One region of the Nocardia sp. NPDC001965 genome, then DNA from elsewhere that is predicted to be linked to it. Evidence: riboswitches for the same ligand, from Rfam matches in the RefSeq annotation. Region 1 holds a riboswitch; the other holds the start of a gene.
The links. Region 1 has a riboswitch for cobalamin ahead of metE (5-methyltetrahydropteroyltriglutamate--homocysteine S-methyltransferase). Riboswitches for the same ligand answer to the same signal wherever they lie in the genome.
Positions count from the first base shown of each region.

Region 1 (4,210 bases):
CCCGGGTGACCCGCTCCGGGTAGGGGGTGTAGCCGACGGTGTTACGGCCGCGCAGCAGCATCTGCAGGCAGATGTTCGGGACCGCCTCGCGCAACGCCGCCAGCCGCTCCCACGGATCCTCGTACAGGAATCGCAGCGCCACATCGTAGGTAGCCCCGCCCCACGCCTCGATCGACAACAGTTCCGGGGTCAGCCGCGCCACGTGCCCGGCCACATCGAGCAGGCCGTTGGTGCGTACCCGGGTCGCCAGCAGCGACTGATGGGCATCGCGGAAGGTGGTATCGGTGACCCCGACCGCCTTCTGTTCCCGCAGCGCTCGGGCAAAACCCTCGGGGCCCAGCGTCAGCAGTTTCTGCCGCGAACCGTCCGGCGGCGGCACCGACAGGTCGATCGCGGGCAGTTTGTCGTGCGGGTACACCGCAGTGGGCCGGGCGCCGTGCGGTTTGTTGACCGTGACATCGGCCAGGTAGTTCAGGATCTTGGTGCCGCGGTCGGCGGGCTCGCGGGTGGCCAGCAGTTCCGGGCGTTCGTCGATGAACGAGGTGGTGATCCGGCCCGCGGTGAAATCCTCGTCGTCGAGCACGGCGAGCAGGAACGGGATATTGGTGGTGACCCCGCGGATACGGAACTCCATCAGCGCGCGCCGCGCCCGTGCCACCGCGGCCGGGAAATCACGGCCCCGGCAGGTGAGTTTCACCAGCATGGAATCGAAGTAGGCGCCGATCTCGGCGCCGAGGTTGGCGCCACCGTCGAGCCGGATCCCGGCGCCGCCCGGAGTGCGGTACGCGGTGATGCGACCGGTATCGGGACGGAAACCGTTGGCCGGGTCCTCGGTGGTGATCCGGCATTGCAACGCCGCGCCCCGAATGGTCACCGTGTCCTGGCTCAATCCCAGATCGGCCAGGCTCTCCCCGGCCGCGATCCGCAGCTGCGACTGCACCAGATCCACATCGGTGATCTCCTCGGTCACCGTATGTTCCACCTGGATTCGCGGGTTCATCTCGATGAACACGTGGTTCCCGCGCTCGTCGAGCAGGAATTCCACCGTGCCCGCGCAGCTGTACCCGATCTGCCGTGCGAAGGCCACTGCGTCCGCGCAGATCCGGTCCCGCAGTTCCGGGTCCAGATTCGGCGCCGGCGCCAGCTCGATCACCTTCTGATGCCGCCGCTGCAGCGAACAGTCCCGCTCGAACAGGTGCATCACATTGCCCTGTGTATCGGCCAGGATCTGCACCTCGATATGCCGGGGATTCACCACGGCCTGCTCCAGGAACACCGTCGGATCGCCGAACGCCGATTCGGCCTCGCGCGAAGCGGCCTCGATCGCCTCCCGCAGCCCCGACCGCTCGGCGACCCGCCGCATCCCACGCCCACCGCCGCCGGCGACAGCCTTCACGAATACCGGGAACTCCATGGTCTCCGCGGCCGCCAGCAGCTCCGTCACATCGGCCGAAGGAGCGCTCGAATCCAGCACCGGCAGTCCGGCCGCCTTTGCCGCGGCGATCGCACGCGCCTTGTTACCGGCCAGTTCGAGGACCTCGGCGGAGGGACCGATGAAGGTGATTCCCGCCCGGGCGCACGCGGCGGCCAGATCCGGATTCTCCGAGAGGAACCCGTACCCCGGGTAGATCGCATCGGCGCCCGCTGTCGCGGCGGCCTCGATGATCGCCTCGACCGAGAGGTAGGCCCGGACCGGATGGCCTTCCTCACCGATCTCGTATGCCTCGTCGGCCTTCAGGCGGTGGACCGAATTGCGGTCTTCGTGCGGGAAGACGGCAACCGTCCCGACACCGAGCTCGTACGCCGCGCGGAAGGCTCGGATGGCGATTTCGCCGCGGTTGGCAACCAAGACTTTCGAGAACATTGGACCAACGTACCCGGCGCCACAGCCAGGATCGACAGCGAAGTCCACTTGGCAGGATCTTCACAGCTGCGTATGGCAACGCTGCGAAGTCTTGTTCACCGCACCGTCATATCTCACGACCCACAACCCCGGCCTGTGCGTATCCTCCGGTGCTGCGATTTCCCGGCTTCCCGCCGGACGCGGCCGATTTTGCGAAGGAATGCGAAGCCCGCCCCGGTCGGGCACCGGCCCTACCGCCCTGGGCAGTTCGGCGCGCCCACGTTATTGTGGTCCACGCAGCTGGTCCGCCGGCCGGACGACGAGGAGCCCCGAACGTCCGCCCCGGCGCCGAAGCCCGCAACACGCGGGTGAGAGGGAATCCGGTGGGAATCCGGAACTGTCCCGCAGCGGTGAGCAGGAACGACCGCCGTCATGAGCACTGGGTGTACCGCCCGGGAAGCGACGGCCAGTAGGTCGGCCGTATCGGCCGGTGCCCGCGAGTCCGAAGACCTGCCGGTTGTACCGGGTACGCCGTATCCGGTGGCCACCGCCTCGTGGATCAGGCGCCGCCACCAGTGCTGACATCCGACCCGCCCGCGCGGCCGGTCGTCCGGGGTCTCATCGGTGCCGTGCGTCCGGGAACGGCGATGGTCGTCGCACTTCAGCACTGGAGCGATACCGTGACTGTTATCTCGCAAAACCCTTTCACCGCAACGGTTCTCGGACTTCCCCGGGTGGGCCCGCGCCGGGAACTCAAACGCGCGACCGAGTCCTATTGGGCCGGGCGTATCGACGCGGCGGCGCTGCACGAGGCCGGGCGCGCTCTGCGCCGCGACCAGTACGCCGAGCTGGCCGCCGCCGGCCTGGATTCGATCCCCGTCGGCACCTTCTCCTACTACGACCAGATGCTCGATACGGCCGTGCTGCTGGGCGCCCTACCGGCCCGGGTGACCGGGATCGAGGATCCGCTCGACCGCTATTTCGCGGCCGCGCGCGGCAACGAGTCGGTGGAACCGCTGGAAATGACCAAGTGGTTCGATACGAACTACCACTACCTGGTCCCCGAGCTCGATCCGGGAACGACCTTCACTCTGCACCCCGGCGCGCTGCTGGCACAGGTGGCGGAGGCGATCGAACTCGGTGTCGCGGCCCGGCCGGTGGTGATCGGACCGGTCACCTTCCTGAAGCTCGCCAAATCCACCGGCGGCAGCGCGCTGGACCGTATCGGCGAACTGATCCCGCTGTACCGGGAACTGCTCGGCCTGCTGGCCGAAGCGGGGGTGAGCTGGGTGCAGCTCGACGAACCCGCACTGGTCACCGACCTCACCGAGGCCGAGCTGGCGGCTGTCCGCCGCGTCTACACGGAGTTGACCGGGCCGCGGAACCGCCCGGCCGTGCTGGTCGCCACCTATTTCGGCCACCCGGGACCGGCGCTGGATGCGCTGGCGGAGACCGATATCGAAGGTATCGCGGTCGATCTGGTGGCGGGTACCGATATCGCCGCCGTCGCGGCGATTCCCGCCCTGGCACACAAACTGCTCGTCGCGGGTGTGGTCGACGGCCGCAATGTCTGGCGGACCGACCTGGACGAGGCGCTGTCGACGTCGGCCACTCTGCTGGGCAGTGTGCGGTCCCTGGCGGTATCCACCTCGTGCTCACTACTGCACGCCCCGTACTCGCTGGCAGTGGAGACCCGGCTCGACGACGCGTTGCGTTCCTGGCTCGCCTTCGGCGCCGAGAAGATCGCCGAAGTGCGGGTGCTGGCCACCGGGCTGAATTCCGGGACCGAGGTCGTCGCGGCGGAGCTGGCGGCGGCCCGTGCCGCCGCGGCGGGCCGCCGGGCCGACCCGCGGCTCGCCGACGCGCAGGTGCGCGCCCGGCTGGCGGCACTGGGTCCGGAAGCCGTCCGGCGGGCACCCGCCGAACAGCGTCGGGCCCTGCAGCAGGATCGGTTGCGACTGCCCGCCCTGCCCACCACCACCATCGGTTCCTACCCGCAGACCTCGGCGATCCGGCTGGCCCGCGCGGCACTGCGGTCCGGCGAGATCGATCGGACCGAGTACGTGCGGCGGATGCGGGGCGAGATCGGCGAGGTCATCGCGCTGCAGGAGGAACTGGAGCTCGATGTGCTGGTGCACGGTGAGCCGGAACGCAACGATATGGTGCAGTACTTCGCCGAGCAGCTCGACGGATTCGCGGCGACCGACCTGGGCTGGGTGCAGTCCTACGGCACCCGCTGTGTACGCCCACCGATCCTGTTCGGTGACGTCTCCCGCCCGGCCGCCATGACGGTGGACTGGATCACCTACGCCCAGTCGCTCACCGATAAACCGGTCAAGGGCATGCTGACCGGCCCGGTCACGATCC
Region 1 is NZ_JBSFDZ010000012.1:93,774-97,983, forward strand. It holds gene ACWCPQ_RS18895 (pyruvate carboxylase) at 1-1,864, opposite strand, end outside; cobalamin riboswitch at 2,197-2,357, shown strand; gene metE (5-methyltetrahydropteroyltriglutamate--homocysteine S-methyltransferase) at 2,491-4,210, shown strand, end outside.

Region 2 (4,210 bases), on a different contig from region 1:
CTGGCAGCCGCGGGTGGCAATCCGTGGACCGAAGTTCGCCCTGCCGACACAACTCGGTAGCGTAATGGACCGGGGGACGGGCCGATCGATGTCGGTGCGGAGTCCACCCACTCGCGGGCCGATCCGACCGTGCTCCGGACCGGCGGCGGTGTGCCGGATCGCCCGGCGGATGCTCCGCCTCCGGGCGGCTCGCGCGTCAGGACATCGGGTGGCCGTCTGTGATATCGAGCGCAGCCGATTTCATCGCCGCTGTCAACTGTGCGGCGGCATCCAGCAATTCGACCCCCAACAGGGTGCCGTCCGAAGCGAAATCCAGTGCGGCCACCGTTTCGCCGTCCTTGTTCTGGACCGGCAGCGTCGATACCGCACGGCGTGGACCGGGCAGGTCCGTCGCCATGGAGAGATAGGCGGCGTCGGCCCGCCTGTCCCAGGTCAATTCCTCGATGAACGAGTGCCGCGGTGTTCCGGTCACTGGTATCCCCCCGGGTCGGCTCCGGTATTCGTGAGACCTACCGGAGCCACGCTACCGAGCGTTGCTGCGCCGGTGCAATGGAGACGGGTCCGCGGTAGCGGTCCGGGCGTCGCCCGCGGTGGCGGATTCGCTTCGAACCCGGGCCGGGCGCGGAAAAGATGCTGTTCCCGGGGACGGCGGTCCGGTCCCTCGGCGGCGTTCTGTGCGGGCGGCCGCGGCCGCCAGTGCCGCCGAGAACGCGATGATCAGTGCGGCGATCGTGAAGGCGGTGCCGAAGTCGGTGCCGATGACCGGGATGACGATCAGCGGACCCGCCACCTGGCCGACCGCGTACCCGGCCGTCAGTTTCGCCGCGGCGCGCGTCACGTGCAGTCGGCGCGCGAAATCGAGAGTCAGGACCACCACGGCCAGGAAGGTGGCGCCGAAGGTCGCCGCGGCGACCACCGCGGCGGCGATACTGCCCGAGGCCGCGGCGACCGCGGTGCCGGTGGCCTGCAACCCGAGGGTCGCGACGAGGCTCGGTCCGGTGCCGAATCTGCGCGCGACCCGGTGCCAGGCCACGGTCGCCGGCATCGCGCAGACCCCGACGAGCGTCCAGACCAGCGCCCCGGCGGTGGAACTGCCGCTGCCGGCGACGGCCGCCACCAGAAAAGTTCCCACGATGATGTAGCCGACGCCTTCGGCGAAGTACGACCCGAGCAGCAATTGCCACGCGCGCCGTGCTGCCGCGTCCGGTCCGGCGGTCGGGTCGGTGTCGGTGGTGCCGGGTTCGGCACGGATATCGAGCAGCAGGGCAGGTATCAGCAGCAACGCGGTGAGCACTGCCGAACCCAGCCAGAGGCCCTGCCAGGACAGATGGGGTGCGGCGAGCACCGTGTAGATACCGGTGACCGCGATTCCCGCGCCGACGCCGGCGAACGCGACGCCGGACGAAGCGCCCTCGCCGCGGTGGTGCGCGACAGTGGCGGCACAGGCGATGAAGATCGCCGCGCTGGCCGCGCCGGCGACGAATCGCAGCGCTGTCTGGACGCCGACCTGGGCAGTTGTGGCCATCGCGGCTTCACTGGCGACCAGCAGCACCGACCAGACGACGAACATCGAGCGCCCGCTCCACTGCGGCCGACGGGACAGCAACAGCGCTCCGGCCAGGTAGCCGGCGTAGTTGCCGGTCGCGATCACCGCACCGTCGCCGGTCGTGATCCCGGCCGAACCGGTCATGATCGGGAGCAGCGGAGTGAACACGAAGCGGCCGACCCCCATCGCCGCGGCCAGGCCCGCGGCGGCGGCCACGCCCACCGCCGGGCCCCGCAGTCCGGGCCGGCGGCCGCGGGCCGGAGTTCGCGGATCGGTCATGGCCGCCACCCTACGGCCCGCCCGGGGCGAGCCTGCCGAGTGTGCGGAATCGACCGGGTACGGCCAGGGGTTCCGAGCCGGGCATATGCTGGCCGGTGCAGCTGGTTCATCCCGTACCGCTCCGGCGCCCGGGATGTCGAAGCCTGCCGCCCGGGTGTGCCGGACGGCAGGTGAGAGGGAACCCGGTGGGAATCCGGGGCTGTCCCGCAGCGGTGAGCGGGAGCGATCGTCTTCGTGCGGCACCGGGCCCCGGCCCGGGAAGCGACGACGTGGTACCGGCCCGGGAGTACTTTTCGCCCGGTCGGCCGATCGAGGTCGATACCCGTGAGTCCGATGACCTGCCGGTTGCGCCGGGCGCGCCGTGCCCGGCGGCCGTCGCCTCGTGGATCGGGCGTTACGCCGGTAGAGAAAGGATCTCGGCGGTGGAGAAGATGTACGCCGGTGGCCGGCTGCGGGCGCTGCGTGAGCAGCGAAGCCTTTCCCAGTCCGGACTGGCCAGAGCGCTGGGGTTGTCGGTGAGCTACGTCAACCAGCTCGAGAACGATCAGCGGCCGCTGACGGTGCCGGTGCTGATGCGCCTGACCTCTACCTTCGATCTGGAGGTCGGATTCTTCGCGGCGGAGACCGATGCGCGGCTGCTGGCCGACCTGCACGAGGTGTTTGCCGAGGATCCGGAAGCCACCGCGGTGACCAGCGGCGAACTCGACGATCTGCTCTCCCGGGTACCGACGGCGGCACGGTTGCTGATCAGCCAGCATCGACGGCTGCGCAGCGCGGACGCCCGGCTCGAACAACTGACGGCGGGAATCGGCGGTCCGGTCGCTGCCCCGCGGACCGCCATGCCCTACGAGGACGTACGCGACTATTTCTACGACCGGCGCAACCATATTCCGGCCCTCGATATCGCGGCCGAGGAATTGTTCGCAGCCGGCGGTTTCACCCTGGGTGGTCTGGATCTACAGCTGGCCCGGTTGCTGCGCGACGACTACGACGTGGCGGTGCGGATCCGCTCGGAGGACCCGGTCCGGCCCGGACCCAAACGGGTCTACGACCCGCAGGCGCGCACACTCACCCTCGCGCGGCGGCTCACCGCCGGGCAGCGGGCGTTCCAGCTCGCCACCCAGCTGGCTTTCCTCGGCTGTTCCGATGTGATCGAGGACCTGCTGGGCGAGACCGCGGTGCTGCCGGACGAGTCGCGGCGGCTGCTGCGTATCGGACTGGCGAACTACTTCGCGGGCGCCCTGATCCTGCCGTACGGTCGATTCCTGGACGCGGCGGAACGGTTGCGCTACGACATCGACCTGCTCTCCGCGCAATTCGAGGTCGGGTTCGAGACCGTATGCCATCGTCTGTCGACATTGCAGCGCCGGGGCAGTCGCGGGGTGCCGTTCTTCTTCGTCCGTACCGACCGTGCGGGCAACATCTCGAAACGCCAGTCCGCGACGGCATTCCATTTTTCCCGGGTAGGCGGTAGCTGCCCACTGTGGGTGGTCCACGACGCTTTCGCCACCCCCGGCCGGATCCGCACCCAGATCGCCGAGATGCCCGATGGCCGGACCTACCTGTGGCTGGCCCGCACCACCGGCGAGCACAATCCCGGGTATCTGGCGCCCGCGCGGGATTTCGCCGTCGGTCTCGGCTGCGATCTCGCGTTCGCGGAGAAGCTCGTCTACTCGCACGGGTTGCCGATCCACGACTCCGCCGTCGCTGTACCGATCGGCGCCGGCTGCCGGGTGTGTGAGCGCACCGCATGCGCTCAGCGCGCGTTCCCGCAGATCGGCCGCCCGCTTGCGGCCGACGAGAACCGTCCGGCGAATACTCCGTACGCACCGGCGCGCGATTCCGGGTGAACCATCCCGCCTCCGCTGATGCCCGGCCCGCGGAACGGGGTACCGCGCCGTAGGACGATCGTGTGCCGTGTGCGCCGCCCCGGCCGTGCGCCGAGAATCCTGCTGGGATCCGGGCGGATCCGGCTCCGCCGGGTCGCGGCGTAGCGGTAGCCGGGCCGCCTGTCATGGCGTTCCACAGTTTCTGCAAATTCGCAGGTCCGCTTCCGCAAAATTCGCCTTTTGCGACGTATTTCCGCAGGCCCACGGGCTATGTAGCGTCCGAAAGAAGCGAATCGCAGCGACCCTGGAGGCATCGGCCCGTGAAGAATCACCTCGTCCGCACCCACCGTTCGGCGGAGCATTTCCCCCGCGAGGAGCATCTCGCGTGGCGGATCGCGGAGGTGGCCACCGATCCGGTGGCGGTCACCCCGGAAACCGAGGAGATGATCGTCAACCGGATCATCGACAACGCGGCCGTCGCCGCGGCATCGCTGCTCCGGCGGCCGGTCGCCGATGCTCGCGCGCAGGCGCTGGCGCACCCCTATCGGCCGGGCGC
Region 2 is NZ_JBSFDZ010000001.1:833,345-837,554, reverse strand. It holds gene ACWCPQ_RS03830 (helix-turn-helix transcriptional regulator) at 1-50, opposite strand, end outside; gene ACWCPQ_RS03825 (DUF2283 domain-containing protein) at 197-472, opposite strand; gene ACWCPQ_RS03820 (YbfB/YjiJ family MFS transporter) at 524-1,825, opposite strand; cobalamin riboswitch at 1,979-2,168, shown strand; gene ACWCPQ_RS03815 (short-chain fatty acyl-CoA regulator family protein) at 2,257-3,675, shown strand; gene prpD (2-methylcitrate dehydratase PrpD) at 3,975-4,210, shown strand, end outside.
Region 2: it holds a riboswitch for cobalamin, as region 1 does, so the genes downstream of both, ACWCPQ_RS03815 (short-chain fatty acyl-CoA regulator family protein) here and metE (5-methyltetrahydropteroyltriglutamate--homocysteine S-methyltransferase) in region 1, are expected to answer to the same signal.